DNA from 3 places in the Delftia sp. WSY_16 genome. Region 3 is predicted to be linked to each of the others. Evidence: predicted binding sites of a transcription regulator. Region 3 holds the regulator's gene; each other region holds the start of a gene.
The links. The regulator LexA, encoded in region 3, represses DNA repair genes until DNA is damaged. The targets are predictions, from matches to a motif close to ACTGTATNNNNATACAGT.
Positions count from the first base shown of each region.

Region 1: the regulator LexA is predicted to act here: its motif matches at 7,540-7,557, upstream of ACF8O7_RS25285 (putative DNA modification/repair radical SAM protein).
Region 2: the regulator LexA is predicted to act here: its motif matches at 1,728-1,745, upstream of recA (recombinase RecA).

Region 1 is NZ_JBICKS010000041.1:116,950-127,391, reverse strand. It holds gene ACF8O7_RS25310 (VWA domain-containing protein) at 1-90, opposite strand, end outside; gene ACF8O7_RS25305 (DUF5682 family protein) at 87-2,654, opposite strand; gene ACF8O7_RS25300 (AAA family ATPase) at 2,717-3,799, opposite strand; gene ACF8O7_RS25295 (DUF5691 domain-containing protein) at 3,866-5,620, opposite strand; gene ACF8O7_RS25290 (SWIM zinc finger family protein) at 5,617-7,077, opposite strand; gene ACF8O7_RS25285 (putative DNA modification/repair radical SAM protein) at 7,559-8,878, shown strand; gene ACF8O7_RS25280 (TIGR03915 family putative DNA repair protein) at 8,894-9,733, shown strand; gene purL (phosphoribosylformylglycinamidine synthase) at 9,799-10,442, opposite strand, start outside.
Region 2 is NZ_JBICKS010000023.1:75,062-85,503, forward strand. It holds gene recX (recombination regulator RecX) at 1-391, opposite strand, end outside; gene recA (recombinase RecA) at 594-1,697, opposite strand; gene ACF8O7_RS14005 (MarR family winged helix-turn-helix transcriptional regulator) at 1,845-2,345, shown strand; gene ACF8O7_RS14010 (response regulator transcription factor) at 2,446-3,120, shown strand; gene ACF8O7_RS14015 (sensor histidine kinase) at 3,216-4,715, shown strand; gene ACF8O7_RS14020 (LysR substrate-binding domain-containing protein) at 4,699-5,679, opposite strand; gene ACF8O7_RS14025 (tripartite tricarboxylate transporter substrate binding protein) at 5,789-6,757, shown strand; gene ACF8O7_RS14030 (N-formylglutamate amidohydrolase) at 6,933-7,865, shown strand; gene ACF8O7_RS14035 (hypothetical protein) at 7,940-8,671, opposite strand; gene ACF8O7_RS14040 (biotin--[acetyl-CoA-carboxylase] ligase) at 8,706-9,536, opposite strand; gene ACF8O7_RS14045 (SET domain-containing protein) at 9,533-10,183, opposite strand; gene ACF8O7_RS14050 (DNA topoisomerase III) at 10,312-10,442, shown strand, end outside.
Region 3 is NZ_JBICKS010000040.1:271,017-281,458, forward strand. It holds gene ACF8O7_RS20935 (helix-turn-helix transcriptional regulator) at 24-905, opposite strand; gene ACF8O7_RS20940 (MFS transporter) at 1,047-2,228, shown strand; gene ACF8O7_RS20945 (hypothetical protein) at 2,312-2,719, opposite strand; gene lexA (transcriptional repressor LexA) at 2,882-3,556, opposite strand; gene ACF8O7_RS20955 (asparaginase) at 3,655-4,644, shown strand; gene adk (adenylate kinase) at 4,735-5,391, opposite strand; gene kdsB (3-deoxy-manno-octulosonate cytidylyltransferase) at 5,648-6,442, opposite strand; gene ACF8O7_RS20970 (Trm112 family protein) at 6,496-6,678, opposite strand; gene lpxK (tetraacyldisaccharide 4'-kinase) at 6,743-7,759, opposite strand; gene ACF8O7_RS20980 (biopolymer transporter ExbD) at 7,773-8,198, opposite strand; gene ACF8O7_RS20985 (MotA/TolQ/ExbB proton channel family protein) at 8,221-8,853, opposite strand; gene xseA (exodeoxyribonuclease VII large subunit) at 9,249-10,442, shown strand, end outside.

The DNA of each region.
Region 1 (10,442 bases), on a different contig from region 3:
GCGCTGCAGCCGGTTGGTGGGCTGGACAGCGGGGTCCTGCGGATCGGCGTCGGCAAGGGATGCATCGTTCACGGTGGCAGCGGTGTTCATGGCTGGGCCTCCTGCGGGCTGGACAGCAGTTGCGCGGGCAGGTTCAGGCCCAGCAGTTGATCGAGTACGGGAAGGGCAAGCACGGCGCGCGCCTCGTTCCAGGCGCCGTCGTCACCGCCGCCTGCCGCGCCTGCGGCACCTGCGGATGCAGCCGCCACGACGGCCGCACTGCCCTGCCCTCGCCGGGCCTTTTCGCCCAGGCTCTGGCGGTCATGGTTGGAGAAGGCCGAGAAGCTGCGGCGCACCAGCGGCAGGATCTGGGTGAACTGGGTCTCGCCCAGCTGGGCCAGCCAGGCATCGACGGCGCCCCAGATGGCGTCGTCGTGCAGCAGCACCAGGGCCTGGCGGTTGAGAAAGCCGTCCAGCCAGGCGGCAGCGTCCAGCGGCGGCACGCCCAGCGAGAGATTGCGGCCCAGTTGCGTGGCCACGGCCTCGCTGTCCAGGCGGTGGGCATCCAGCAGCAGGCGGCAGGACGTGCCGCGCAGCAGGGCCGCGCCGGCGTCGCCCAGGGCAATGCTGCGCAGGGCGCCGAACCAGACCTCGCGCGTCTCCTCGGCATCGCGCAGGCGCAGGGCCTCGTGGGCCTGCAGCACCGTGGCCTGCATGTGCCTTGCGGCGTCTTCATCCAGCGCCATGCAGGCCAGGGGCAGGCCGATGGCGGCACGCAGCGCCATGCTGTCGATCACCGTGGCCAGCGCCTGGGTGTCGGTCTGGCGCACGCTGCCGTAGCGCAGCACATTGGCCAGCGGCGGCAGCGCCTGCATGAGCTGGGAAACGTCGCCGGTGCTGGCAGAGCGGTCGGCCAGGTCGTGCATGAGGGCATCGACCAGGTGCGGCAGGTCGGCCAGCAGGGCGTCGTCGATGGTCTTGGCCAGCTCGGGCAGCGGTGTCTCGGGCGTCAGCGCCTGGCGCACCTTGGCGGCTGCAGCCTGCACCAGGGTGCCGCCGTAGCGGCTGGCCTCGATGACGCGCACGGCCAGCTCGGGCTCCCACTGCAGCTGCCAGCTTTCGCGGAAGGTGCCCCGGTTGCGCTGCTGGTCGGTGGTGACGCTGCCCCACTCTATGCCCAGCAGGCGCAGCCGATGCAGGAAGTGGCTGCGGTCGCGGTCCGTGTCCTTGCGCAGGTCCAGGGCCAGAACCTTGGCGGCCGCCTCGGGCTTGAGGCGCAGGCTTTTTTGCTGCTGCTCGATGTCGCGCTGCAGCGGCACCTGGGGCACGTCGGCGGGCACGCCGCCGATGCGGTCGCCCACGCTGAGTTCGCGCTCGATCAGGCGCAGCGGAGCGCGCTCGCCCATGCTGATGACGGTGACGATGGCCTCGTCCAGCTCGGGCAGGCCCGGGCTGGCGTGGCCGCGCAGGGCGGCCAGGCTTTCGGCCAGGCGCGTGGCCTCGATGATGTGGGCGCTGGAGCAGTCCAGGTCCTTGGAACGCAGCAGATGGGCCACGCGCGCCAGCCAGCCGACGGTGCGCCGGGTGCTGGCGCGTGCCGGGTCGGCAGCAGGTGCGGACTGGAGCAAGGACTCGGGCGCAGGCTCGGAGCAGCGCCACAGGTGTTCATACCAGCCCGGCGAATCCACGCCCGCTCCATAGCCGCTGGACGCGCACAGGTTGCGGTAGGTCCAGGGCGCCCAGGTGGCCTGGACCTTGGCCTTGGGCAGGCCCTTGAGCGTGGCGGCATCGGCCTTGGCGGTGACCTGGGCCTGCAGGGCCGGCACATGCCATGCGCCGCAGACCACGGCAATGCGCTGGTGGCCGGCCTTGACGGCCTCGCGCATGCACTGGCGCATCCAGGCTTCGCGCAGCGCCTCGCGCCGGGCGTGGCGTTCTCCGCGCACTTCGTTGGGCAGCTCGGCGCGCACCACGGCCATGGCTTCGGCAATGCCCTCGAACAGGGTGGCGCCGTCGCCGCGCTCCTCGACCATGCGGTTCCACCAGCTTTCGCCGTCGGGGTAGCCTGCGGCCTCGGCCAGCAGGTCCAGCGGATCGCGCCAGTCCCGCCTGCCGGGGTCCGAGGGATCGACGGCGAGGTCGGCAGCCGGCACGGACTGCGTGGTGTCGTCGCGGTCCAGGGCCTCGGCGGCATTGCTCTGGAGCTGGCCGCCGTCTGCCGCAGCGGCGCCGGAATCGGAGCCGGTGTCGGCATCCTGGCCTTCATCGCCCGCATCCTCGCCCGCATCACCTGCATCTGCTGCCGCCGCCTCGGCCCGGCGCCGCTCCTGCTCGGCCATGTCCAGCGCCATGCGGTGGGTCTGGGGCAGGTCGATGAAGCGCGTGGCCACGCCCTGGCGCGCCGCCCATTGCAGGGCCTGCCATTCGGGCGAGAACTCGGCGTAGGGATAGAAGGCGGCATGGGCCGGGCTGTCCTGCACATAGACCAGCATGGCCACGGGCGGCTGCAGGTCGGCATGCTGGAGCATGGGCAGCAGGGACTCGCCCTCGGGCGGGCCTTCGACCAGCAGGCAGTCGGGCTGCAGCTGCTCCAGGGCCTGCAGCAGGCTGCGCGCGCAGCCCGGGCCATGGTGGCGGATGCCGAAGAAATGAAGCGGATTGGCAGAGGTGGCCATACGGGAAGTGCGCAGGAGATGCGCAGAAGATGCGGTCGGTCAGCGGAGCGGGAGTGCGGGCTTCAGAGCTGCTCGCGGCAGGCGCGGTACAGGTCCTTCCAGTCGCTGCGCTCCTTGACCACGGTCTCCAGGTATTCCTTCCAGACCACGCTGTCCTGCACCGGGTCCTTGATCACGGCGCCCAGCAGGCCCGAGGCCACATCGCCCGCGCGCAGCACGCCGTCGCCGAAATGCCCGGCCAGCGCCATGCCGCTGTTGATGACCGAGATGGCCTCGGCCGTGGACAGCGTGCTGCTGGGCGACTTCACGCGCACGGTCTTGCCGTCCTCGGTCTGGCCGTTGCGCAGCTCACGGAAGATCTGCACCACGCGGCGCACTTCCTGCAGGGCCGGCGGCTCGGCGGGCAGGGCCAGGGCGCGGCCCTGCTCGGCCACGCGCTTGGTGACGATCTGCACTTCCTCGTCCTGCGATGCCGGCACGGGCAGGACCACGGTGTTGAAGCGGCGCTTGAGCGCGCTGGACAGCTCGTTCACGCCCTTGTCGCGGTTGTTGGCCGTGGCGATGACCGAGAAGCCCTGCACGGCCTGCACCTCGGTGCCCAGCTCGGGCACGGGCAGTGTCTTTTCGGACAGCACGGTGATCAGCGTGTCCTGCACGTCGGCCGGGATGCGGGTCAGCTCTTCGATGCGGGCGATCTTGCCCAGCTTCATGGCGTTGACCAGGGGGCTGGGAATCAGCGCCTTCTCGGACGGGCCATGGGCCAGCAGCTGCGCGTAGTTCCAGCCGTAGCGCAGCTGCTCCTCGCTGGTGCCGGCCGTGCCCTGCACCAGCATGGTGGAGTCGCCGCTGACGGCGGCCGACAGGTGCTCGGACACCCAGGACTTGGCCGTGCCCGGCACGCCGTACAGCAGCAGGGCGCGGTCGGTGGCCAGGGTGGAGACGGCGATTTCCATCAGGCGCGGATTGCCGATGTACTTGGGGCTGACCTCGAAGCCGTTGCCGAGCTTGCCGCCCATGAGGTACTGGAGCACGGCCCAGGGCGACAGCTTCCAGTTGGGCGGACGCGGACGGTCGTCCACCTTGCGCAGGGCTTCGAGTTCTTCGGCGAATTGCTGTTCGGCATGCTGGCGCAGGACTTGGCTCATGGTGTGCTTCCGGAAAGGGATGGGAATGGGATTCGGTAGGGGGTGGGTGGCAAAGCGGGCCCGGCCTCAGGCCTGGCCGCGCAGTGCGATGAAGGCCTGGTGCAGGCCCAGGCGCAGCTCGACGATGCGCTCCAGGTGGCCGCGCATGCGCTCCTCGTCCCAGGGCCGCGCGCGGCTGCGTTCGAGGCGCGCCTGCTGCTGGGGCGTGAGGGGAATGGCCGGGGCGGCTGTTGCTGCAGATGCCGAAGCGGCTGCGGTCTCTGCAACAGGCTCGGCCGGGGGCTCCGGCGCGGGCTCGACCTGTGCATCCAGCACCAAGGGCTTGCGCCACAGCTCGGCAAAGCGCTCCAGCGCGGTCACGTCCAGCATGCGCGCGCAGGACAGCAGGGCCTGGTCGGCGCGGTAGCTGTGCCAGTTGCCCGTGATCTGCTTGCCGCCCACGGCCACATGCAGTGCCTCGGTCAGCCGCGCCGACAGCGCGGGCGAGAGCAGTTCGGCACCGCCCAGCGACTGGGACATGCCCTCGATGGCGTCGATGAGCTTGTGCCTGTCGCGCTCGAACTGTGCAATCCAGCGGGACTCGCGTTCTTCGGGGGACAGCCGGGCCATGAGGGCGGGCAGCAGCGCATCGTGGCGCATGTCGCGGCCCAGGGCCTGGGCGGCATCGATCCATTCCACGTCCAGCTGGTACTGCAGGGCCCGCACCCAGCCCTGGCGCAGCGAGGATTTCCAGTCGCTGCGCCGGCTCCACTCCATCACTTCCAGGGGCGTCAGGCCCAGGGCCCGGGTCCAGAAGGACACCGGGGTGAGCTGCACCATCTGCTCCAGCAGCCAGGCCTTCTTGCCGCCACGGAAGTAGGCATCGGGCTTGAGCGTGATGCCGTCGCGCTCCCATTCCTTGAGGCCTTCCTCGGGAGGCTCCACGATCCACTGGCCCTTGTCGTCCTGCTGCAGCATGGACTGCATCCAGCCCATGACGCGCTGGCTGTGCGCGCTGTCCGGCAGGCACGAGAGCATTTGCGCGGCGTTCTCGCGGATTTCCTTGCTGCGGTCGGACAGCAGTTTTTCGAGCAGCGGCTCGTCGTCCATGCCCAGCCCCACGGTCAGTGCCTGGACCATGGGCAGGCGCTCCTTGGCGCCCAGCTCCTTCAGGCTGCCTTCCAGCCGCGCACGGGCCTGGGCGGCATCGGCCGCGCGCTCGCTGCGCAGCAGGGCCACGCGCTGCTCGACCGAGCCCTCCTGCCAGACCAGTTCGGGGTCGGCGGTTTCCTCCACGCCGCTGGCATAGCTCCATTGCGGATTGAGCGCGCCCAGCCAGCGCCCGCGCTCGCCCAGCACCGGGGCCAGCCACTGGCGCAGCTCCACGGACTGGCGGCCCTGCTCCAGCGCAGGCACCAGCAGGTCATGGGGCAGGCGCTGGCCCGCCTGGTCCAGGGTGCGCAGCATGGAGGCCTGCAGCTCGAACGGCCCGTCCTTGAGCACGTCACCCATCAGGGTCTGCAGGCGAGCATCGGCAGGCGCGGGGCGCGATTCTGCAGGTGCCGCGGCCGGCACGGCCAGCGGTGCCGGCAGGCGCACCTGCGCGCCGGGCTGCCAGCCTGCGCGCTCGAACACGGCCGCCACGGCGCTGGCGCGCAGCAGTTGCTGGGCGGGCGAGTCGCCGGGCAGGTCCGCCCGGGGCAGCAGCGCGGCCTGCACGGCCTGCTGCGACCACGGGGCAGACGGATCAACGCCCGAAGCCAGCGCAGGCGGCACGGCCAGCCGGTCCGAGCCGACCATGGCCGATTGCTGCAGCGCAGTCCAAAGTTGTGTGTTGCTCATACCGGTTCACCCTGGTTCTGCCAGATACATTGCCGGGCGCTTTCGCCCTCGCGGGCCTGCCAGGCGCTCAGCAGGCGCCAGCGGCCCACGGCCGGGCCGGGCTCCCATTCGCCAAACAGCTGCATGGGCGCGCCGCCGCTGAGCGCCAGCAGGCGCCAGGCTTCGGAATCGTCAATGGCCACGGGAACGGGTTGCACAGACGCGGCAGTGCCGTCAGCAGACACGCCGGGCGCAGCCGCCGATGCGCCCGGCGCATCGGGCCAGGCCGCAAACCATTGGCCCTGGGCAGGCACCAAACGCAACCCGTCCTGGCACAGCGGCTGCGTGGCCTGCAGCGGGTTGGCGGCAATGCGCCGGCCCATCTGCTGCAGGACGTCGCCCACGGCCGAGGTGTCCAGCGGGCTGGCGCCCTCGGCAGGCAGCGCAGGCCCGTTGCCGTTGGCGGCAATGGCGCGCAGCGGCGCATGGCCCGGGTAGAAATTCAGCGCGCAACCGTAGCGATGGCCAGGCACCCAGGCCGATTCGAAGCCGCGCCCGCCCTGCGCATAGTCCAGCACCAGGGCCATGCGGCCCGTGCGCTGCCCGTGCAGCCAGACGCGGCGCTCCATGAGCCGGCCTTCGCGCTCGATCATGCGCAGGCCGGCCACCAGCCATTCGTCCTCGACCAGTTGGCCGCGGGCCTGCACTTCGGCCTTGTCCATGGGCCAGCCCAGCGCGGCCATCACGTCGGCCTTGACCTCGGGGCTCAGCGATTCGCGGCGGCGCACGGCGTCGATGATCAGCTGCCAGTGGCCCAGCTGCACCAGCATGTCGCGCGGCCAGTCGCGGTGGCTGTCCACCAGATCCCGGCAGTCCTTGATGCGTGCCGCCATGCCCGTGGCCTGCGCATCGACCATGCGCGCGGCCATGGTGTTCCAGCGCTGGCGCATCTGGGAGTCGCCGGCCTGGTTGGCCAGGCCCGCGCGCACCATGTCCTGCATCCACAGCGACAGTTCCTGCAGGCCCGCCTCGACCTTGTCCCAGCGCTTGTCTTCGCGCCTGGCCTGCTGCCTGGCCGCAACCTCGGGATCGGGTGGCGGCTCGGCCGCCGCGGCGGCTGCCTTGGCCTCCTTCTTCTCGGCCTTTTCCTGGCGGCTGTCCAGCCAGGTCTGCACCCAGGCCGGTGGATCGCCGCCCTCGGTGACCTGGCCGCCCGCACGCATCAGCATCAGCGCCAGCCCATGCTTGCAGGGGAACTTGCGGCTGGGGCAAGAGCATTTGAAGGAAGGTCCCGACAGGTCCACCTGGGTCTGGTAGGGCTTGCTGCCGCTGCCCTGGCACTCGCCCCACACCGCCACATCGTTGGCACCCATGGTGGGCCATTTGGCGGGCGATTGCAGCCCCTTGGCGGCCTTGCTGGAGGAAGCGTCCGGCGATAGCGCCAGCACTTCGCTCTCTGTTCCTAATACACGCGACACCGAAGCTCCCTCTCCAAGTGTTTGTCATCGCCAGGCGCATTGAATGAAGAAACGACCGCGCCCGGCAAGCCCGAAAGCCTATCAGCAATAGTTATCGGCAATTTGAAACAAATCACAACAACGTCAAACCTCTCTCCCATGAACCGGGAACCCCATGGCGCGCAGCCAGCTGCGCTATATCAGCGCATGCATTGATGACACCAAGCCGTACCAGCCTTCAGACATTGCAAAAAGACGCAGGAAACACGCATTCACCATTTCCTGCGATGCACATCGCCACCCATTGAAAGCAAGCACTCATTCCGCACTGAAAACGGTTTCATTCCATTGCACTGGCAACCATTGCAATCCGCTGGCCATTGCGATAGCCCGACAGTGCGTTCAAACCGGAGCCAGGCAAGGCCGGACCAGACCCTGGCTGGGGGATGGGCTCTCGAAAAACCGGATGTGCCAGGCAAATATACTGTATATTCATACAGCCATGGAGCTGCAACGCAAACTTTTCATCCTCGCCGACGCCGCCAAGTACGACGCCAGTTGTGCCTCCAGCGGATCGCAGGGGCGCGACTCGCTGGACGGCAAGGGCATGGGCTCGGTCACCGGCATGGGCATCTGCCACAGCTATGCGCCCGACGGGCGCTGCATCTCGCTGCTCAAGATCCTGCTGACCAATGTCTGCATCTTCGACTGCCGCTACTGCATCAACCGCAAGAGCTCCAACGTGCAGCGCGCCCGCTTCACGGTGGCCGAGGTGGTGCAGCTGACGCTGGACTTCTACCGGCGCAACTGCATCGAGGGGCTGTTCCTGTCCAGCGGCATCATCCGCTCCAGCGACTACACCATGGAGCAGCTGGTGGAAGTGGCCCGCCGCCTGCGCGAGGAGCATGACTTTCGCGGCTACATCCACCTCAAGACCATCCCGGATGCCGCCCCTGAATTGCTGGCCCAGGCAGGCCGCCATGCCGACCGCCTGAGCATCAATGTGGAACTGCCCACGGCCAGCGGCCTGGCGCAGTTCGCGCCTGAAAAGGACGGCCGGCGCATACGCCAGGCCATGCAGGGCGTGGACCGGCATGTGCAGGCCTGGCGCGCGGCCACGCGCGAGCAGCGCCAGGCGCAGTCCCTGCCCGGCGCGCCCGCGCAGCGCGCCGCCGTGCCGCGCTTCGCGCCGGGCGGGCAGAGCACGCAGATGATCGTGGGCGCCGACCGCGCAACCGATGCCGACATCCTCGAATCCAGCCATACGCTGTATGCGGGCTACGGCCTGCGCCGCGTGTACTACTCGGCCTTCAGCCCCATTCCCGATGCCTCGCGCGACCTGCCGCCGCAGGCGCCGCCCCTCATGCGCGAGCACCGGCTCTACCAGGCCGACTGGCTCATGCGCTTTTACGGCTACGGGGCGGGCGAGATCGCGGCGGCCAGCCGCCACGGCATGCTGGACCTGGAGATCGACCCCAAGCTGGCCTGGGCACTGGCCAACCGCCAGCAGTTCCCCGTGGACCTCAACCGTGCGCCGCGCAGCCTGCTGCTGCGCGTGCCGGGCCTGGGCACGCAGACGGTGGAGCGCCTGCTGGCGGCGCGCCGCGTGCGCCGGCTGCGGCTGGACGACCTGCTGCGGCTGCGCGCCCCCGTGCAAAAGGCCCTGCCCTTCGTGCTGATCGACGGCCACCGCCCCCTGCTGGGCGAGACCGACTCGGCCGCGCTGCGCACGCGGCTGATCGCGCAGTCGCAGGCCAGCCAGGCCCAGGCGCGGCACAGCGGCATGCGCGTGCAAAGCGCACTGCAGGCCAGCCTGTTCTAGAACCTGGAGCACGCCATGCACGGACAGGCCCTCACCATCGAACTCGACAGCCCCGACGACTGGCCCGGCTTTCGCGCAGCCTGCAGGGCGCTGCTGGCCCATGGCGCCGACCCCGCCCTGGTGCGCTGGCGGTGGCCCGACACGCCGAGTGCGCAGCCACTCGGCGCGGGGGTGGACCTGTTTTCCAGCGCGCCGCAGCAGGCCATGCCCGCCTCGGCGCTTGCCGGGCTGGCCGGCCCCGGCGAGGCAGGGCTGTCCCTGTCGGACACCCAGATGTCCGCCCTGCGCCATGCCTGCATGCACCGCGCGGCAGGCCGCTTCGAGCTGTGCCACCGCTGGCTGGCGCGCATGCAGGCCCGGCCCGAACTGCGGCTGGATGCGCTGGATGCGGACTGGCGCGCCATCGAGGCCCTGGCCCGCCCCGTCTCGCGCGAGATCCACAAGATGCACGCCTTCGTGCGCTTTCGGACGACACAGCGACCGGACCTGCCCGAGCTGCACATCGCCTGGTTCGAGCCCGAGCACCACATCGTGCGCGCGGCGGCACCCTTCTTCTGCAAGCGCTTTGCCAACATGCACTGGGCCATCCTCACGCCGCAGTGCAGCGTGCACTGGGACGGCCATGCGCTGCGCCTGGCGCCCGGCGCACGCCGCAGCGATGCCCCGCCAGCCGACGCGGGCGAGGCCCTGTGGCTGACCTACTACGCCAGCACCTTCAACCCCGCGCGCCTGAAGGAGCAGGCCATGCTGCGCGAGATGCCGCGCCGCTACTGGCACAACCTCCCCGAGACGGTGCTGATCTCCACCCTGGTCCAGCAGGCCCGCGCGCGCACGGGACAGATGCTGGAGCAGTAAGTACAGGCGCAAAAAAACAAAGGCCCCGAAGGGCCTTTGTCTGCTTTGCAGCGTCGCTCAGTGCATCAGCCCAGCCACTTGCGGGCGTTGCGCCACACGCGCATCCAGGGGCTGAATTCCGACTTGTCGCCGTTGGTCCAGCTCATCTGCACGTTGCGGAACACGCGCTCGGGGTGGGGCATCATGGCCGTGAAGCGGCCATCGGCCGTGGTCACTGCCGTCAGGCCGCCGGCCGATCCGTTGGGATTGAACGGGTACTGCTCGGTGGCCTTGCCGTGGTTGTCCACATAGCGCATGGAGGCGATGGCCTTGTCCGCATTGCCGCGGAAGCGGAAGTTGGCAAAGCCTTCGCCGTGGGCCACGGCGATGGGCAGGCGGCTGCCGGCCATGCCCTGCAGGAACAGGCTGGGCGACTCCAGCACTTCCACCATGGACAGGCGCGCCTCGAAGCGGTTGCTCTGGTTCTGCGTGAAACGCGGCCAGTCCTGGGCGCCGGGAATGATATCGGCCAGTTCGGCAAACATCTGGCAGCCATTGCACACGCCCAGGCCGAAGGTGTCGCTGCGGCCGAAGAACTGCTGGAACTGCGCGGACAGGCTGTCGTTGAAGGTGATGGAGCGCGCCCAGCCGATGCCGGCGCCCAGCGTGTCGCCGTAGCTGAAGCCGCCGCAGGCCACCACGCCGGCGAAGTCCTGCAGCTGCGCGCGGC
Region 2 (10,442 bases), on a different contig from region 3:
CGGCCAGAAAGCGCATCTGCTTGAGGCGTTCCTGCGGGGTGGCCGGCGGTGTGCCGAAGCGCTGGCGCCATACGGCATGGGCGCGCTGCAGTTCGGTGGCGCGCAATTGTTCTGCGGCGGCGCGCACCAGGCCATCGTCCAGCCCCTTGCTGCGCAGCTCCTGCACCACGCGCGATGTGCCAAAGCGCGCGGCCTTGCGATGCAGCACGGACTCGGCCACGCGCTCGGCGCTGATGAAGCCGCGCTGCTCCAGCGCGTCGAGCATGGCGCCCAGGTCCTCGCCTTCCTCCACATGGGGGGCGAGCTTGCGTTCCAGCTCCAGCCGTGAATGTTCGCGCTGGCCCAGCAGCTTGAGCGCCCGGCCCTTGAGCGACAGCTTGGCGAATCCCATGCGGCAATGTCTCCTGAATCATCCCGAATAAAAAAGGCGCCCACGCTCCCCTTGCTGCGCAAGGTCCGCTGCCCCCCAAGGGGGCCGCTTTTTTGCCTTGGGGCGTCCCGGCGATAAAAAAGGCGCAGACGTGAGCCTGCGCCAAGATGGCAAACACAGTGTGCGCAGGCGCTGCGGCGCCTGCTGTGAGGGGTCTGGGCGCTCAGGCTTCGATCACGCCGTCCTTGTCGGCCTTGGCCTTGGCGCCCTTGGCGGCCTTGGCTTCGGGCGCATCGCCGCCGGCCGTGGGCAGCAGGGCGATGCCCAGGCTGTCGCGCACCTTGTTCTCGATCTCCACGGCCAGGCCGCTGTTCTCGCGCAGGAATTCGCGGGCGTTGTCGCGACCCTGGCCGATCTTTTCGCCGTTGTAGGCGTACCAGGCCCCCGACTTGTCGAGGATCTTGGCGTTGACGCCCATGTCCAGGATTTCACCTTCGCGCGAGATGCCTTCGCCGAAGAGGATGTCGAACTCGGCGGTCTTGAACGGGGGCGAGACCTTGTTCTTGACGACCTTGACCTTGGTTTCGTTGCCGATGGCTTCGTCGCCCTTCTTGATGGTGCCGGTGCGGCGGATGTCCAGGCGGACCGAGGCGTAGAACTTCAGCGCATTGCCGCCCGTGGTGGTTTCGGGGCTGCCGAACATCACGCCGATCTTCATGCGGATCTGGTTGATGAAGATGACCATGCAATTGGTCTTCTTGATGGTGGAGGTCAGCTTGCGCAGCGCCTGGCTCATCAGGCGGGCCTGCAGGCCGGGCAGCTGGTCGCCCATCTCGCCTTCGATTTCGGCGCGCGGTGTCAGTGCGGCCACCGAGTCCACGACGATCATGTCCACGGCGCCCGAGCGCACCAGGCTGTCCACGATTTCCAGGGCCTGCTCGCCGGTGTCGGGCTGGCTGATCAGCACTTCGTTGAGGTTCACGCCCAGCTTCTGGGCATAGCTGGTGTCCAGCGCGTGTTCTGCGTCGATGAAGGCGCAGGTGCCGCCCTGCTTTTGCATTTCGGCGATGACCTGCAGCGTCAGCGTGGTCTTGCCCGAGGATTCAGGGCCGTAGATCTCGATCACGCGGCCACGGGGCAGGCCGCCCACACCCAGGGCGATGTCCAGGCCCAGCGAGCCGGTGGAGACGACCTGGATGTCCTGGATGGCTTCGCCTTCACCCAGGCGCATAATCGTGCCCTTGCCGAACTGCTTTTCGATCTGGGCGAGTGCGGCCTGCAGGGCCTTGGCTTTTTCACTGTTGGCGGTGGTGACGGCGGTGTTCATGCGGACTCCTGGGTTGGGTATGGATTCAGCTCTGTATTTGCATTCAGGCTGGATGCTTGAACAGTAGTTTATGGGCTTGCTGTCTTGATTTGTTGGTGTTTTTAGTCAGTTTTCCTGACTTGTTGGATTTGCCTCCACAATGCATCCATGAGTGAGCTTTCCCCCGTCACGCCGCCCGCCGACGCCTGGCGCCAGACCCACCTGGGCCGCCTGCTCGGCCATGCCATGCGGCGGTTCGACGCGCGTGTGCTGCAGCTCATGGCGCGCGATGTGGAGGTGCCGCTGGCACTGTCCAACCTCGCTGCGCGCGACAAGGTGGGGGCGGCCCATATCCACATCACGCGGCATCTGTCGCTGGCTGGCGACCGGCTGACGGACCTGGCAGAGCGCGCAGGCATGACCAAGCAGTCCATGGGCGACCTGGTGGCCCAGTGCGAGGCCTGGGGCCTGGTCACGCGCGAGAGCGACGAGCGCGATGCGCGCGCGCGCCGCATCCGCTTCACGCCAGCGGGCCTGGCCTGGCTGCAGGCTTTCCATGACGCCGTCTCCCAGGCCGAGGCCGAATTCCGCGAGGAAGTCGGCGACGACATCGCCACCGTGGTGGCGCTGGGGCTGGAGGCCTACGCGGGCGGCGGCTCACTCGGGTAAGGTCCCTGCCCGCACTGCGGGGCGCATCCTAGAATCCTGGGAACTAAAGGCGCGCATTTCCAACTCCCAGAGCGCGCCTGCATTACAGGAGACATCCCCCATGCGCATTCTGATTGCCGAAGACGACCAGGTCCTGGCCGATGGCCTGCTGCGCAGCCTGCGCGGCTCGGGCGCCGTGGTCAGCCATGTGGCCAATGGCAGCGAGGCCGACACCGCGCTGATGACCAGCAGCGAATTCGACCTGCTCATCCTGGACCTGGGCCTGCCCAAGATGCACGGGCTCGAAGTGCTCAAGAAGCTGCGCGGCCGCGGCGATGCGCTGCCGGTGCTCATCCTCACGGCGGCCGACAGCGTGGAAGAGCGCGTGCAGGGGCTGGACTATGGTGCCGACGACTACATGGCCAAGCCGTTTGCGCTGTCCGAGCTGGAGGCGCGCGTGCGCGCCCTCACGCGGCGCGGTATGGGCGGCGCCAGCAGCACCATCAAGCACGGCCCGCTGGTCTACGACCAGGCCGGCCGCGTGGCCACCATCGACGGCAAGATGGTCGAGCTGTCGGCGCGCGAGCTGGGCCTGCTGGAAGTGCTGCTGCAGCGGGCCGGCCGGCTGGTCAGCAAGGACCAGTTGGTCGAGCGCCTGTGCGAGTGGGGCGACGAAGTCAGCAACAACGCCATCGAGGTCTACATCCACCGGCTGCGCAAGAAGATAGAGCGCGGCCCCATCCGCATCGCCACCGTGCGCGGCCTGGGCTACTGCCTTGAGAAGATCGCGTCCTGAGGCCGCTGCCGTGGCTGTCAGGCCCGGGTTGGCTTGCCTGCGCATAGTGGTGGTTGCCGCGGGGCCGTGAACCCGTCGTAAGGGGCTGCCCGCCGATGAAAATCTTCCAGCGTGAACAGCGCTCCCTGTTCGGCGAGATCCTTGACTGGATGCTCACGCCGCTGCTGCTGCTGTGGCCCGTGAGCCTGGCGCTGACCTGGCTGGTGGCCCAGGGCCTGGCCAACAAACCCTTCGACCGCGCGCTGGAATACAACGCCCAGGCGCTGGCCCAGCTGGTGATGGTGCAGCACGGCAAGGTGCTGTTCAACCTGCCGCAGTCGGCCAGCGAGATCCTGCGTGCCGACGAATCGGACACCGTGTATTTCCAGGTGCTGGGCGTGAAGGGCGAATACCTGGCCGGCGAGCGCGACCTGCCGCCGCCGCCCGAGCCCGACGAGGCTCTGACTGGCGCGGCGCCTCCAGGCTTGCCGTCCGGCGGCACCGTGCAGCTGCGCGATGCGGAATTTCGCGGCATCGATCTGCGCGTGGCCCATGTCTGGGTGCGCATGCCCCTGCCGGGCGAACCGCAGGCCCTGGTCCAGGTGGCCGAGACGCGCGAAAAGCGCAGCGTGCTGGCCACGGAAATCATCAAGGGCGTGATGCTGCCGCAGTTCGTCATCCTGCCGCTGGCCGCGCTGCTGGTGTGGCTGGCGCTGGCGCGCGGCATCAAGCCGCTGCACCGGCTGGAGGAGCGCATCCGCGCGCGCCGGCCCGAGGACCTTTCGCCCATCAACCACAAGGACGTGCCGCTGGAAGTCGTGCCGCTGGTGGATTCGGTCAATGACCTGCTGGGCCGCCTGGGCGACTCGCTGGCCACGCAAAAGCGCTTCCTGGCCGACGCGGCCCACCAGCTCAAGACGCCGCTGGCCGGGCTGCGCATGCAGGCCGAACTGGCCCAGCGCGAGGGCGTGAGCACGGAGGAGTTGCGGCAGTCCCTGGCACAGATTGCGCGCTCCAGCATCCGCGCCACGCACACGGTGAACCAGTTGCTGGCGCTGGCGCGTGCCGAGAGCGCGGGCCTGGGGCGGGGCCTGGCCATGCAGCCGTGCAACCTGGTGCGCATCGTCACCGACGTGGTGCGCGACTGCCTGCCGCGCGCCATGGACAAGCATGTGGACCTGGGCTATGACGGCGCCGAGTCCTCGGCCGCCGGCGTCTGGCTGCAGGGCAATGCCACGCTGCTGACCGAGCTGGTGCGCAACCTCGTGGACAACGCCATCAACTACACGCCTTCCACCAGCAGCCGGCCGGGCATGGTCACCGTGCGTGTGCTGGCCGATCCTTTTGGTCAGGTCCTGCTGCTGCAGGTGGAGGATTCGGGGCCGGGCGTGCCCGAGGCCGAGCGCGAGCTGGTGTTCCAGCCGTTCTACCGCGTGCTGGGCTCGGAGGCCGATGGCTCGGGCCTGGGCCTGCCCATCGTGCTGGAGATTGCGCGCCAGCATGGCGGGCAGGTGGTGCTGGAGGATGCGCATCCGGGCCAGCAGCCACCGGGCGCACGCTTCAGCGTGCGCTTCACAGCACTGCGCTCGCCGCCGCCGCCTAAGCCTGCGGCATAGGTGGCGCCTGACCGGCTGCCGCAGGGGCATCGGGGGCTGCAGGGGCCATCGCCACCCGTCCCGGTGTCTGCGCCGCATGGTCCACCAACCAGTTGCGGAAGATGCCCAGCGTGCCATGGTTGGCACGGTCGGCCGGATAGCACAGCCAGTAGCCCAGGGCGCTCTGGTAGCCGTGCTGGGGCAGGGGCTCGTTCACCAGGCCGGCGGCAAGCTCGTCAAGCACCAGGCAGCGTGGCACCAGTGCGATGCCCATGCCCGCCATCACGGCGCGGATGATGGTCTGGAACTGGTCGAACTGCGGGCCCGCCAGCGGGCTGATGCCGTGGATGCCGTGGGCCTCGCTCCAGCGCGCCCAGGCGTCGGCAATGGTCACGTGGCGCAGCCGCGTGCAGCGCGCCACGTCCTGGGGCGTGGTGATGCGCGCCTCGGGGCCCGTGCCATGTGGCGGTGCGATCAGCGCCACCTGGCGGCCCACCAGATAGTGGGCGTGCGCGCCGCTCCAATGCCCGTCCCCGAACAAAATCGCGCAGTCCAGACCCGGACTGTCAAATTGGTAGCTGTGTACGTAGGGTACAAAGTGCAGCGTGATCTGTGGATAGCGCTGCTGAAACTGGGGCAGCCTGGGGATCAGCCACTTGGCCGCGAAAGTCGGCAGCGATGACAGGTGCAGCGCGCCTCGGCTGTCATCGCTGGTGATGAGTTCGAGGGTGGCCGCCTCCAGCTGGCCCAGCAGGGCGCGCACGGCGCGCTCGTAGCGTTCGCCCGCAGGCGTCAGGCTCAAGCGCTTGCGCTCGCGTTCGAACAGCGGCACGCCCACCCACTTCTCCAGCTCCTGGATCTGCTTGCTGACTGCGCTTTGCGTCAAGTGCAAGGCTTCGGCCGCGCGCGAGACACCTCCGAAGCGCACCACGGTGGAGAAGGCGCGCAGCAGATGTATGGGCGGGTTGAGGCGGCGCAAACTCATGACAGGGATATGATGAAACTATTCCTGTTCGGAATATTAACAGGCACAGTATTTGCTTTTTTTGTGAGCAGATTTCTTTTAATCTGACCTTGTTTGTAAGAAAGATCCTATGCAACGACGCCATTTCCTTGCTTCCATCGCCGCTTCTTCTGTCGTTCCTGGAATGTCCTTCGCCCAGGAAACCACCCGTCCCCTGCGCATCGTCGTTCCGTTCCCTGCTGGTGGCTCCACCGACATGGTCCCGCGCAACATGCAGGACGTGCTGCCCAAGTTGCTGGGCGGCCAGGCGGTGGTGATCGAGAACAAGGCCGGCGCCGGCGGCTCCATCGGCATGGCCGAAGTGGCACGTGCCACCGACGGCGTGACCTTCGGGATTGCCACGCTGTCCACCCATGGCGTGAACCCCGCCGTGTTCAAGAAGCTGCCCTACGACGCCATCAACGACTTTGTCGGCGTGACCGAGATCGTCAAGGCGCCCGGCGTGATCGTGATCAACCCCAAGCTGGTGCCTGCCAACAACTTTGCCGAGTTCGTGAAGTACCTGAAGGCCAACCCCGGCAAGGTCAGCTTCGCCACGCCCGGCAACGGCACCATCGGCCACATGTGGGGCGCCCAGTTCATGAAGAGCACGGGCACAGAGATGCAGCACATTCCCTACCGTGGTGCAGGCCCGGCCATCAACGACGTGCTCGGCGGCCAGGTGCCCGTGTACTTCGACCAGGTCGCGTCCTCGCTGCCCCACATCAAGGGCGGCAAGGTCAAGGCCCTGGCCGTGTCCTGGCATGAGCGCCTGGACGTGCTGCCCGATGTGCAGACCTACGCCGAAGCCGGCCACGCCGACCTGAACGATCCTTCCTGGTTCGGCCTCGTGGCCCCCAAGAGCACGCCGCCCGAGCAGATCGCCCGCGTGCAAAAGGCCATCGCGGCCGCGCTCAAGGACCCGGCCGTGCAAAAGCGCATGGCTGCCCAGGGCCTGTACATCTCCGGCACCAGCAGCGATGCTTTCACCAAGCAGATCGCCAGCGAAGTGGCCAAGATGAAGAAGATTGCCGCCACGGCCCAGATCCAGCTGGATTAAAGGCTCCCCCTGAGGCGCTTCGCGCCTTCCCCCTCTCTCGCTTCGCGGGAGGGGGACGACGCCCTCGCTGCGGGGCGGCCCTTGCTCGGCGTCCCTGGCCTGGGACGCGCCAGTTTCATGGCGGGCTGGCCGCAGCGCAGCGGTGCAATGCGTAACCGAGATAGACCACTTCCTCATGCATCCCGTCCTGCGACTGATCAGTCAGAACTTCCTGCAATCCCTGCCCGGTGCGGCAGGCTCCGGCGCGGCCGATGCCGCGCAGCCCATGGTGACCAGCGTGGCCGGCACCAGCGCCGTGGTGCTGGACTCGCCGCACAGCGGCACGGTCTACCCGCAGGACTTCGGCTCCTGCCTGCCGCTGGCCACGCTGCGCCAGGCCGAGGACACGCATGTGGAGAAGATCTATGCCTTTGCGCCAGGCATGGGCGTGGGCTGGGTGGAGGCGCATTTCCCGCGCATCTACCTGGATGCCAACCGCGACACCACCGAGATCGACACCACCATGATCGAAGGCGACTGGCCGCTGCCCGTCACCACCGACCAGGTCGTGCTGCAGAAGGTCCGCCTGGGCAAGGGCCTGATCTGGAAGTTCACCGACGAGGGCGTGCCCATCTACGACCGCCAGTTGCCGGCCTCCGAGCTGCTGCAGCGCATCGAGCGCTGCTGGAAGCCCTACCACGCCGCCGTGGAGCGCGCCATTGACGCCGCCCATGCGCGCCATGGCTACAGCATCCACATCAACTGCCATTCCATGCCTTCCGTCGCCGCCAGCCATGCCACGCTGCACCCGGGCCTGGTGCATGCCGACTTCGTCATCGGCGACCGCGACGGCAGCACGGCCAGCCCCGCGCTGTCCGAGCGCATCTGCGCCTTCCTGCGCGAGCGCGGCTACAGCGTGGACTACAACCATCCCTACAAGGGCGTGGAGCTGGTGCGCCGCTACGGCAAGCCTGCCGAGCACCGCCACAGCATCCAGATCGAGATCAACCGCAAGCTCTACATGAACGAGCAGACCCTGGAACTGGACCAGGCCGGCTACCTGCGCCTGACCACCGATCTGAAGGTCTTGGTCGAGCAGCTCATGGCCACCGACCCGCGCGCGCTCTGACCCGCGGCGGCTGAAATGAAAAAGGCCCGCGATCCTGTGATCGCGGGCCTTTTCGCATGGCGTGCCCAACGGGTTCAGCAGGGTTTGAACGGCTTGCCCTCGAAGGCCTTGCCGCCCATGGCCTCGACCTGGCTGCGCAGTGCGGCCGTGGCCTGGGGCAGGCGCAGGGTGTAGAGCGTGATGTCGGGGCGCTCCTGCACCACGCGGGCCGTGCGCACGCCCTGGCGCGCGAAGTTGGTCAGCTCGCGCGTGGCCGCTTCCTCGGTGGAAAAGCGGCCCAGCGACAGGCCCGGCTCCAGCGCGCCGCCCGCACGGTCGAAATCGATCTTGCGGGCGCGCAGTTCGGCGCGTTTGCGTTCCAGGAATTCGGCGTCGGGGAACTTGCCCATGTAAACCATCCAGCGGCCCGGCTGGTGCGTGCTGCTCAGGTCCCATTGGTCGCTGGCGACCTGGGCGATGAGGCCGCGGCGCAGCGCCTCGGCATGGCGGTCTTCGATGCCCGTGGCCACCAGGCAGCTGGTGGGCTGGCCTGCAGCCTGGGCGGGCCTGGGTGCAGGGGCGGGCTCCTCGCCGCCTGCCGGGGTGGGGGCCGGCGCTGGCGTGGACGGGGCGGCGGCCGGCGAGGGCGTGGTGGATGCGTTGTCCACGCTCAGCAGGCTCAGCGCCTCGGGGCGCACCTGCTGGGCCAGGCGCTCGGGCTCGGTCGTGGACGGGGGGGCCAGGCCCAGGGCCTGGAGCTGGCCGTGGCTCCAGAGGTAGTAGCCGGCATTGGCCAGCACCAGCAGCAGAAAGGCAATTCGCAGCATGTCGTTTCTCGGCGGGCCTAGTGCATCAATCGCTCTAGCCTACAGCAGCCGGCCGCACGCTGATTTCCGAGCTGGTGATGGCCTGCAGGCCGCGCGCCGTGCGCACCAGCAGCGCGCCATCGCGGCCCACGCCTTCGGCCATGCCGCTTTCGCCGTCGCTGAGATTGACGGCGCGCCCGCGCAGCAGGTCGCGCTGTGCAAAGCGGTCCACCAGCGGCGCAAAGCCCTGGGCGGCAAAGGCCTGGATGTCGGACACCAGTCCCGGCAGCACGCAGGCCAGGGCGGTGGGCGCGTCCAGGCGCTCGTCCAGTTCCAGCAGGCTGGCCGGCGGCGTGCGCATGCCGTCGCCGGGGCGGGGGCGCACATTCAGGCCGATGCCCACGACCACGTAGCGCGGCGTGCCGGGCTCATGCGCGGCGCTGCCGACAAAGCTGGCGGTCTCGATCAGGATGCCGCCGAGCTTGCGGTCGCCGTCGATCCACAGGTCGTTGGGCCATTTGAGGCCGATGCGCGGGCGCTGCGAGCCCGGGGCGGGCAATTGCGGCTGCAGGCTTTGCGCCACGCTCAGGCCCACGGCCAGCGACAGGCCGGACCAGTCGGCAGGCGCCAGCGGCATGCCCAGCGAGAAGGTCAGCGAATCGCCCACGCCGCTGGTCCACTGGCGGCCCAGCCGGCCCCGGCCGGCGGTCTGCACTTCGGTCACCAGCAGCACGGGTTCGTTGCGGCCATCGCGGGCGCGTGCCATCAGCTCGGTGTTGGTCGAGCCGATGCTGGGCACGATCTCCACGGAAAAGCCCGGCAGTTGCGGCTCGATGGCCTGCCACAGCGACTCCGCAGGCCAGTGGATGGGGGACGAAGCCATCATGCGCCCGCCTTTGTCGAGGATGTGCCGGATTTCTTCTTCGGCTCTTGCGTGGGTTTGCCCAAAGGCTTTGGCGCTTGGGCCTGCTGTTTTTGGGGCCGCTTTGCCTTTTCAGACTTTTCCGATTTCGGCTTTGCGCCGGCCGGCAACGCATCGCCGGGCATGGGCGGGCGCCAGCCGCGCTTGGGCGCCAGCAGCGTGCCGCGGCAGGTGGCCGCACCGCACCAGCAGGGATACTCGGCCTTCAGCTTCCTGGTGTAGGGTTCGTCGATGATCAGGCCGTAGTCGTAGCTCAGCTCCTCGCCGGCGGCGATGTTGCGCAGTGCGACGATGAAGATGCGGCCATCGCGCTCGTCGGTGTAGCAGTTGGGCGCGCAGCTGTGGTTGATCCAGCGCGAGGAATTGCCGCCGTAGTTGGCATCGATCACGCGGTCTTCGTCGATGTGGAAGTAGAAGGTATGGTTGGGCTGGCTGGGGTCGTGCGGGTGCCTGTCCTGGGCTTCCTGCCAGCTGACGATTTCCCCTACGTACTCGACAAGGACCTCGCCTTCGGCAAGATCCTGCACGGCGAAGACGCCCTTGCCATGGACACCCGAGCGGCGGGTCTGGATACGGCGGCCGCCGGAAGGGGCCAAAGCTGTGCGGGGCATGTTTTCTCTGATAACTTGAATAGGCACACATGCGCGTGCGCGTACACGTACGTACACGCGTGAGCCATGGATTGTAGAAGCGCAGGCATGCGACATGCAGCTCCTGCGGGGAATGACGAGTACACACAATGACAAAGACCCTGGTGATTGCTGAGAAGCCTTCGGTCGCGCAGGACATCGTCCGCGCGTTGACTCCGGTGGCGGGCAAATTCGACAAGCACGATGAATACTTCGAGAGCGAGCACTACGTCGTGACCAG
Region 3 (10,442 bases):
GGTATCTTTCTGTTGCATGTGCGCTACAGGGAGATGCTGGCGGAACTTCCACGCCGGCCCTGCGCCGGGCGATTGCGCTGGTAGGCGCTGGGCGGAGCGCCAAAGCTGCGCCGGAAGACGGCGGTGAAGGCGCTGGGACTGTCGTATCCATGGGAGAGCGCCACTTCCAGGACCGAGGCGCCAGCGGCCAGCCGGGGCAGGCTGAGCAGAAGACGGGCCTGGCGGCACCATGCGCCGAAGTTCATGCCGGTCTCGCGCAGGAACAGGCGTGCCAGCGTGCGGGGATGCATGTGCAGCCGCTGTGCCCAACTGGCCAGGCCGGCGTCCTGCGATGGGTCGTCCACAAAGCTGCGGCAGCAGGCGGCCAGGGCGCCATGCCGGGGCATGGGCACGTGCAAGGACAGGGCGCGGGCGCGCTCCATTTCGTCGAGGATCAACTGCATGACACGCTCCTCCCTGCCGCCCAGCGGGTAGTCCATGGGCAGCTCGATGGCCTCCAGCACGAGTTCGCGCAGCAGGGGCGTGACCTGCATCACTCGGCAGTCTTGCCACAGGCCGGGCCGCAGCCCCGGCTCCACGAACACGGTGCGCATGGCCACGGGGCCGGCGGCCATGTGGATGGCGTGCAGGGCCTGTGGTGGAACCCAGACGGCGCATCCCGGGGGGACGACCCAACTGCCCGAATCCGCGCGGATCAGCATCACTCCCTCGGTGGCATGCAGCAGCTGGCCGCGGCGGTGGGCATGCGGTGCGATGGCAGCGCCGGCCGCCATGTCTGTGGCAAAGGCCACGACCGGGCGGGCCGTGTGCTCGCCGTGCGGGGGCAATGGAGCGGCCGCAGGCACGTCATCCAGGCAGGCGCGGGTGCGGGCATGGGAAAGTGGGCCACTTTGCCGGGTTGTCATTTTCTCGACGATTGTTGTTGCTTCGTAGCAGGAATGCAGATCATGCACTTCCTACGATGACCCACTTTCAATCCGCAGGAAAGTGGCAGGTATGGAGATGATTTCCCTTTCGAGAATGACGGACGTGACAGGAGGCAGGGCATGAACCGCGCACGTCTGGGGCTGCTTACGGGCACGCATGCCATCAACGACCTCTACCAGGGACTGGTTCCTGCGCTGTTGCCCTTCATGGTGCTGGAGCGCGGCTACAGCTATACGGAAGCCAGCGGCCTGATGCTGGCGGCCACGGGCCTGTCGAGCATGGTCCAGCCGCTGTTCGGCCTGTATGCCGACCGGTCGCCACGGCCCTGGATGGTGCCGGCCGGCTTTGTGGTGGCCGCCCTGGGCCTGGCCCTGGTGGGCATGAGCCCGGACTACTGGGTCAGCTGGTTGGCTGCCGTGCTGTGCGGCCTGGGGATCGCGGCCTACCATCCGTCCGCAACGGTGGCGGCCCGCATGGCGGGCGGCAGCTCGCAGAAGGCGATGAGCGTGTTTTCGGTGGGCGGAACGGCGGGAGCATCGTTCGCTCCCATGCTGGCTGCGGCCGTGGTGGGCGCAGGCGCCTTGCACCGCAGCTGGATGCTGGCCCTGCCTGCAGCGGCCATGCTGGTGCTCTGGTATGCCTGTACTTGGCGGGATGGAGCCAAGGACCATTGCGCCACCCGGCGCCCGGCCGTGGCGCAGGGCGAATTGCCCGCCAACCACTGGCGCGCCTTCTTCCTGCTGTGCGGGGTCATCGTCTGCTGGTCGATTCCCTATGTGACGGTGCTGTCCACCCTGCCCATGTTCGTGACGCGCGAGCTGGGCGGCTCGGACTTCATGGGAGCGGCCACGCTGACCTCATTCACAGCCGCTGCGGCGGTGGGTACTTTGCTGGGGGGCACGCTTGCAGATCGCCGGGGGCGCATGCAGGCCATCCGCGCCGGCTACCTGCTGGCATTGCCTGCTCTGGCGGCCCTGGCCCTGGCCTCCACGCCATGGATGGCGCTGGCCTGCACCATGGCCCTGGGCGTGTGCATGTTTCTTCCGTTTGCCGCCCAGGTCACGCTGGCCCAGGACTATCTGCCGCGCAACCAGGCCACGGCCAGCGGGCTGACCCTGGGGCTGGCCATGTCGATGGGTGGCATGGTGGCGCCGTTGTTCGGCATGCTGTCCGATGCGCGCGGACTGCGTTTTTCGTTGAGCGTCGTGCTGTGCATTCTGTGCGTTGCCGCGGCGCAGGCGTGGTGCATGCGCAATCGGCGCAGCGAGGGAAGTGCTGCACCGGCGGCTGTCAGGGCCTGATGCGCAGCCCCTGCCGCTGGGCAAGGCAAGAGACAGGCCCGGGCTCTCGCAGACCGGGTGGACGGGTTGGTCTCAGGGCGACCTCAGGCCGGTGTCTGCGCGCCGTGCGCTTCCATGCGTTCCAGGGCGGCACAGACATCGGCCATGCGGCCCGAGATGAACAGGCATTCGGGCTGCTCCTGCGGCGAGCGCTGGATGATGCGCAGACCCGAAGGCAGGGCCTGATCTGCCGGAAGGGAGGGCAGTTCGGGTTGCAGGGGCAGCAGCAGCTGCGCATCCCTGTGTTCTGGCAGCCGTGCTGACTTGCTGCGCCGCTGCTGGCTGCGGCGGCGTGCCTTGCTGAAGGACAGGATGGTCGCCTGCTCGGATTGCACAGGCGATTCGGGCTGGATGGTGCGCATGGCGGGCTCCATGGCGGCGGCGGGCAGGCGAATGCCCTGTGCCAGGCGCAGGAAGGACAGAGAAGACAGTGTTGGCAGAGCGAATCCCATGTGACGACTCCTGTTGGCGTATTTCAAAGAGGCATGGACACAGGCAGGATTGCGGTTTGCGGGCAAAGCTCCGCCAAGGGCGAAGCTGCAAGGCTTCGCGCCTACCACCTGGGCGGTGCATGAAATAGGGGGTGGCAACCCGTGCAGGGCTGCCCGTCCGGCTTACATGGACATGCTGTTGCGGATCAGCCCCACGGCCAGGCCTTCAATGGCAAAGGCCTCTTCGGGAGCGACGCGGATCACCGGGTAATCGGGGTTTTCCGGCAGGAGCTCCACGCCCTGCGTGGTGCGGCGCAGGCGCTTGACGGTGACTTCATCTCCCAGGCGTGCCACGACGATCTGCCCGTTGCGGGCTTCATGCGCGGACTGCACGGCCAGCAGATCGCCGTCCATGATGCCCGCGTCGCGCATGGACATGCCGCGCACGCGCAGCAGATAGTCCGGGCGGACCTGGAACAGGCTGGGTTCGACGGAATAGGTCTGGTCGATATGTTCCTGGGCGAGAATGGGCGAGCCCGCCGCAACGCGGCCCACCAGCGGCAGCATCAGCGGCGCCAGGGCCGACAGCGGCAGCCCGAAGCTGGTGCCGCGTGCGGCATTGATGTTGCGCACGGTGTCGGTACGCAGGCGAATGCCGCGGGAGGTGCCGCTGACCAGTTCGATCACGCCTTTGCGGGCCAGGGCCTGCAGATGTTCCTCTGCTGCGTTGGCGGACTTGAAGCCCAGCGTGTTGGCGATTTCCGCGCGGGTGGGGGGCGCGCCCGTGCGGGAGATGGCGGCCTGGATCAGGTCCAGGATCTGTTGCTGGCGGGCGGTGAGCTTGGGATGGTCGAGCATGGCGTGCGTCCGGTCCTTGAATTCAGATGACAGGCAGAGAAGTCATCTGATGATTTATACAGTATCTGTATTTTTAACCAGTTTTCCAAGAGGTGCAAGTGGGGCAGTCAAAGTTGGTGATTCTTGGCACGGGCGGCACCATCGCCGGCCGGGCGGATTCGCAGTCGCAGGCAGTGGGATACAAGGCCGGACAGATCACGGTGCAGTCGCTGCTCGATGCCGTGCCGGATCTGGAGCAGCAGGCGCTGGGGCCTGTGCAGACGCAGCAGATCGCGCAGGTGGACAGCAAGGATATGGACTGGCCCGTGTGGCGCGCGTTGCTGCGTGCCTGCACGCAGGCGCTGGAGGATGCGGACACACGCGCCGTGGTGATCACGCATGGAACGGACACGCTGGAAGAGACGGCCTGGCTGCTGCACAGCCTGCTGCCTGCCACCAAGCCCATCGTGCTCACTTGCGCCATGCGCCCGGCCACGGCCCTGCTGGCCGACGGACCGCAGAATCTGCGCGATGCCGTGACCGTGGCCGCCAGCGGCGGGCGCAGCGGTGTGTGGGTGGTGGCCGGCGGCGAAGTGCATGCGGCGGCCCAGGTGCAAAAAGTCCACCCTTACCGACTGCAGGCCATGCGCTCCATGGAAGGTGGCCCGCAGGCCGTGGTGGAGGAAGGACGCGTGCGCTGGCTGGTGCCTGATGCGCCGGTCACGCCGGTCGCCCCCGTTGCGCGGATGGTGATTTCCGCTCCCGCGCTGTCTGACCTGCTGGCGCTGGATGAGCTGCCCTGGGTCGAGGTGGTGTTCAGCAGTGCCCTGGCGCGAGCCTGCGGCGTGGATGCGCTGGTGGCCGCAGGCGTGCGCGGCATCGTGGTGGCCGGCACGGGCAATGCGACCGTTCACGAAAGCATGGAAGCGGCCTTGCTGCGTGCGCGCGACAAAGGCGTCTGGATCTGGCGGGGCACGCGCTGCGCCGAAGGCCTGCCCGTTGCCTCGGGGCTTGGCACGGACCCCGCAGAGGCCGATCTGGTCCAACTGCCCGTGGCCAAGGCGCGGATTGCCATGATGCTGGCGCTGGCCGCGCAGCCGCGCGACTGATCCTCCGGGCGTCGCCGGCGCTTCAGATGCAGGCGGGCAACAAAAAAGCACCCGGCGGGTGCTTTTCTGGGGTCTGGCGCATGGCCTGCGTCATTCAGCCAGTGCTGCCAGGGCGCGCTGGGTGATGTCTTCCACCGAGCCCAGGCCGCTGATGGCGCGGTACTTGGGGGCTGCTGCGGCTTCCTTCTCGGCCCAGGCGCGGTAGTAGTCCACCAGTGGGCGGGTCTGGCTGCTGTAGACGTCCAGGCGCTTCTTGACCGTTTCTTCCTTGTCGTCCTCGCGCTGCACCAGCGGCTCGCCGGTCACGTCGTCCAGGCCTTCGACCTTGGGCGGGTTGAACGTGACGTGGTAGGTGCGGCCCGAAGCGGGGTGGGAGCGGCGGCCGCTCATGCGCTCGATGATGGCATCGAAGGGCACATCGATCTCGAGCACGTAGTCCAGCTTCACGCCGGCGGCCTTCATGGCGTCGGCCTGGGGAATGGTGCGGGGAAATCCGTCGAACAGGAAGCCGTTGGCGCAATCGGGCTGGGCAATGCGCTCCTTGACCAGATTGATGATCAGGTCGTCGCTGACCAGTTGGCCGGCGTCCATCACGGCCTTGGCCTGCTGGCCCAGGGGCGTGCCGGCCTTGACGGCGGCACGCAGCATGTCACCGGTGGAGATCTGGGGAATGCCGTACTTCTGGCAGATGAAAGCGGCTTGCGTGCCTTTGCCGGCGCCGGGTGCGCCCAACAAAATCAGTTTCATGGAAGTCCTTGAGGAGAGTAGAAATTCTTGTCTGCCGGATCGGCCCACCGGGGCGGACAGTCCATGCGTCATATTTTTGTCGCGGGCAAGGATAGCACGCACAGGGCCAACACTGGCTTACACGCACGGGGCAAAACTGTCGCCTGTGCAATCGCCAAAACCTGCGTTTTGCTGTCCGACAAAACCGCATGGGCGGTGTTGCTGCAAATGGCGATGCCCGGCATCGCCATTTGTGCGTTTTCAGCGGCCGGCCGATTCAGGCCGGCGGGTTGGACAGCTGGGCGCGCACCCGCTCCAGATCCTCGCGCGTGTCCACGCCAGGGCCGGGTGCATGGGGTGTGACATGGACGGCGATGCGGTGGCCGTGCCACAGCGCACGCAACTGCTCCAGGGCCTCCAGTGCCTCGGTGGGTGCCTGGGAAAGCTGGGGGAAGCTGCGCAGGAAGCCGGCGCGATAGCTGTAGATGCCGATGTGGCGCAGCGGTGCGAAGCCGGGGTGGCCCAACGCTGCCGATGCCGTCTCCCACCATGCCTGGTCCGCATGCTCGCGTGCGAAGGGAATGGGCGCACGGCTGAAATAGTGGGCCATGCCCTGGGCATCGCAGACGACCTTGACCACGTTCGGGTTGACGAAGTCGGCAAGGCTGTCAATGGCATGCGCCGCTGTTCCCATGCTGGCCGAAGGTTGCCGGGGCAGCAGGGCGGCCACGGCGTCGATGAGTTCGGGGGCGATCAGCGGCTCGTCGCCCTGGACATTGACCACGATGTCATCGCCATCGAGACCCAGCAGCGCGCAGGCCTCGGCCAGTCGGTCGCTGCCGCTGGCATGGTCGTTGCACGTGAGCACGGCCGCCACGCCATGCGCGGCACAGGCGGCGAGGATGCTTTCGTCATCGGCTGCGACCACGCACCGTGCGGCGCCGCTGCGGCTGGCGCGCTGTGCCACGCGCACGACCATGGGAAGCCCTGCAATGTCGGCCAGGGGCTTGCCCGGCAGGCGGCTGGAAGACAGGCGGGCGGGAATCAGAACCGTGAAGGGCGCGGAGGACATGGTGCGTGCAGGAGTGAGGCGAAGGCGTGGGGCGGCGCAGGTGATGGGAAAAATCAGTCCTCGATCTCGTCGTCGTCCAGCGTGCGGGCCTCGGTTTCCAGCAGCACGGGAATGCCGTCGCGCACCGGGTAGGCCAGGCGCGCGCTGCGCGAGACCAGTTCCTGGTGCTCGCGGTCAAAGCGCAGCGGGCCTTTGGTGACGGGGCAGACCAGCAGTTCGAGAAGTTTGGCGTCCATGGCGGATCCTGTGTTTTGAAGGGAAAGGGCGGGCCGTGGCAGCCAGCCGAGACGGAGATGATAGTCAGGCGGGGCAGGGGCGCAGTGCCTGCAGCCGCTCATCCAGCAGCGCCCAGAAATCCGCCGGCAGCTGCAATTGCAGCGCAACCGCCCAGGCCTGGGGATGGGTGCGCCACAGCTTGACGGCATCTTTTTCGGTGCAGACCAGCGGGTCTTCGTTGCGCCCCAGGCGCTGGAAGCTCTCAAAATTATAGTGATCCGGCAGCGCCTGGACATGCTCCAGCGTCAGGCCTTGCTCGCGGGTCAGCATGGAGAAAAAGCCTTCGGGCCGGGCCACTGCCGCCACGGCCTCCACGGGCTGCGCACGCAGGGCGGACAGTGCGATGCGCTCGCCTTGGGCATTGACGGCTTCGCTGGACAGCTGGCGCTGCATGGCAAACGCGGGGGCATCGGTGTCGGGGGCTGCGCCTGCATGCAGCACGGCGGTGACGGGGCGCGGCCAGGGCTCGCGCAGCGGGCCGGCCGGCAGCAGCCAGCCGTTGCCGATGCCGTCGTCATTGAAGACGCACAGCTCGATGTCGCGGGCCAGGGCCAGGTGCTGCAGGCCGTCGTCGCTGATGACCACATCCACCTGCGGGTGGCGGGCGCGCAGGGCCTGGACGGCCTCGATGCGCTTGCGGGCCACGAAGACCGGCACGCCGCTGGCACGCGCCAGCAGCGCGGGCTCGTCACCCACGTCGGCGGGGGCGCTGTCAGGACGGGCTTCGCGGCAGTCGTCCGTGCTGCGACCATAGCCGCGCGAGACGATGCCGGGACTCCAGCCGCCATCGCGCAGATGGCGGGCCAGGGCGAGCGTGACGGGGGTCTTTCCGGCGCCGCCCGCAATCACGTTGCCGACGACGATGACCGGAATGCCGGCCTGGCCCCCACGCCTGAAGCCCAGTGCATATGGCAGCCGATGCAGGCCCAGCAGGGCACGGTACAGCAGGGACAGGGGAAGGAGCGCGCAGGCCAGCGGACCGCGGCGGCGCCAGGCCGCGCGAAGCCCCCGGGCTGAGGGCGCAGGACCAGTCCGGGGCATGGCGGCCTTGACTTCAGCGCCCGGCGCTGGCCGAGGTCTGCGTGGCGAAGGTGATCTGGGACAGTCCGGCGCGGCGCGAGGCTTCCATCACCGATACCACGGACTGGTGCGGCGCAGTGGCATCGGCGCTGATGATGACCACGCTGTCCTTGCCGGCGACGGCCGCTGCGGCCAGCGCCTGGGTCAGGCCGGTGACGCTGCGGTCTTCCACGGCGGTCTTGTTGATGGCATAGCGGCCATCGGCTGCGATGGCGACGATGATTTCGCGGGGCCGGTCGCGCTGCTGCTCGACGTCGGCCACCGGAAGGGTCAGCTGCAGCTCGGTGAACTTGCTGTAGGTGGTGGACAGCATCAGAAAGATCAGCACCACCAGCAGCACGTCGATGAACGGGATCAGGTTGATCTCGGGCTCGTCACGGCGGCGGGGACGGAAGTTCATGTCAGGTCTCTCGCGTGCTGGTTCACTTGCCGCCGACGCGGGTGAGGTGGCGCACGAACTGTTCGGAAGCCAGCTCCATGCCCAGCAGATAGCCGTCGACGCGGGCGCGGAAGTAGCGCCAGAAGATCAGGGCCGGAATGGCGACGATCAGGCCGAAGGCCGTGTTGTACAGGGCGATGGAGATGCCGGCCGCCAGCTGGGCGGGGTTGCTGCCGCCGGTGGCCGATGCGCCGCCTTGCGAGCCGAAGATCTCGATCATGCCGATCACCGTGCCCAGCAGGCCCAGCAAAGGGGCGGCAGAGGCGATGGTGGCCAGCGCGCTCAGGTGCTTTTCCAGCGTGTGGGCGGCGGCGCGGCCGGCGCCTTCCATGGACGCGCGCAGCTCTTCCTCGCTGCTGTCCGGATGGGCCTGCAGTGCGCGCAGCCCGCTGGCCAGGACCTCGCCCAGCGTGGAGTTCTGTGCCAGTTGCTGCACGACTTCCTGACTGGGCAGGCCGCGCGAGGACACGGAAATCGCCTCGCCCAACAGGGCAGGCGGCGCAACACGGGCTGTTTTCAGCGCCACGAAGCGTTCAAAGACCAGGGCCAGAGCCAGGATGGAGCAGGCAATCAGTGGCCAGATCGGCCAGCCTGCGGCTTGTATGATCGACAGCAAGTTGTTTTCCCCCCGCGTTTAACTGCAGCCGACGATTATGGCCCAGCCATGTGGCCGGTCCAGGCGTCCCGGCTGCGCGATCGGCCTAAAACTGTGACCGGGCGCAGCATCCAGGCAACGGGCGGTGTCCCGGTTTCTGGCCTCGGGCTTGCTCATATAGCACAATTTTCTGTGGATAACTTTGTTATCAAGCTGCCTGCGCAGATGCGGCGGCGACGGCGAATGACCACTGTGACAAATGTGAATTCTTTGTTTCAGTAAAAAATCTCTTATTAATCAAATGCTTGCGAGGTATTCTTGAGATTGCTTGTGCAAATCATCGCCAAAGTGCCTCTTCAAGGCTGCATCTGCCGGCCTGTGGAGAATGTTGCACTGCATGCTGACCGGGAGCCCGCATGAGCGGTGCATTTGGCGCAATGAATCCAGCAGCGGCGCCGCTGGTCTGGGAAGTCGGCGCGCTGTGCCGCGCCGTGAGCGATGCCTTGCAGGCGCGCTTCAATCCGGTGGCGGTGCGCGGCGAGATCAGCGGCTTCTCGCGCGCGGCCAGCGGCCATTGCTACTTCAGCATCAAGGACGCCGGCGGGCAGATCCGCTGCGCCATGTTCCGGCGCGCGGCCCAGCTCATGGACTTTTCGCCGCGCGATGGCGAGCTGGTCGAGTTGCGGGGCCGGCTGGGTGTCTACGAGCAGCGCGGTGATCTGCAACTGGTCGTCGAAAGCATGCAGCGTGCAGGCCAGGGCGCACTGTTCGAGCAGTTCCTGCGGCTGAAGGCGCAGCTGGAGGCCGAAGGCCTCTTCGATGCGGCGCGCAAGCGCAGCCTGCCGCCGCTGCCGCGCGGCATTGGCGTGGTGACTTCGCCGGGGGCTGCCGCGCTGCACGACGTGATCACCGCGCTGCGCCGCCGCGTGCCCCACATCCCCGTGGTGCTGGTGCCGGCCCTGGTGCAGGGCGCGCAGGCACCGGCCTCGCTGATCGACGCGCTGCAAAGGCTTTATGGGCTGGCGCAGGAAGGCGCGGGATCGGTGGCCGGCGCGCCGCACATCGACACCATCTTGCTGGTGCGCGGCGGCGGCTCCATCGAAGACCTCTGGGCCTTCAATGACGAGCGCCTGGCCCGCACCATCGTGCAAAGCCCGGTGCCGCTGATCAGCGGCGTGGGGCACGAGACCGACTTCACCATTGCCGACTTCTGCGCCGACCTGCGCGCGCCCACGCCCACGGCGGCGGCAGAGTTGGTGAGCCAACCGCGCGAAGTCTGGCTGGGTGCGCTGCAGCTCATGCAGGGCCGGCTGGAGGACGGGGTGCAACGGCTGCTGGACCGCCAGCAGCAGCGCCTTGACCTGGCGTCGCAGCGCCTGGGCCGGCCCAGCGAACAGCTGGCGCGCAGCCGGCTGCAGCTCAGCCGCCAGGCGCAGCGCCTGCGCCATGCCATGCAGTTGAGGCTGCAGCGCATGGACCACGCGGGGCAGGGCCTGCAGGCGCAGCTGCCTGCGGGCATGCGCCGCGGCCTGGACAGGCGCGCGGACCACCTGGCGCGCATGGAGCTTCGCCTGCAACTGCTGGACCCGCGCCTGGTGCTGCAGCGCGGC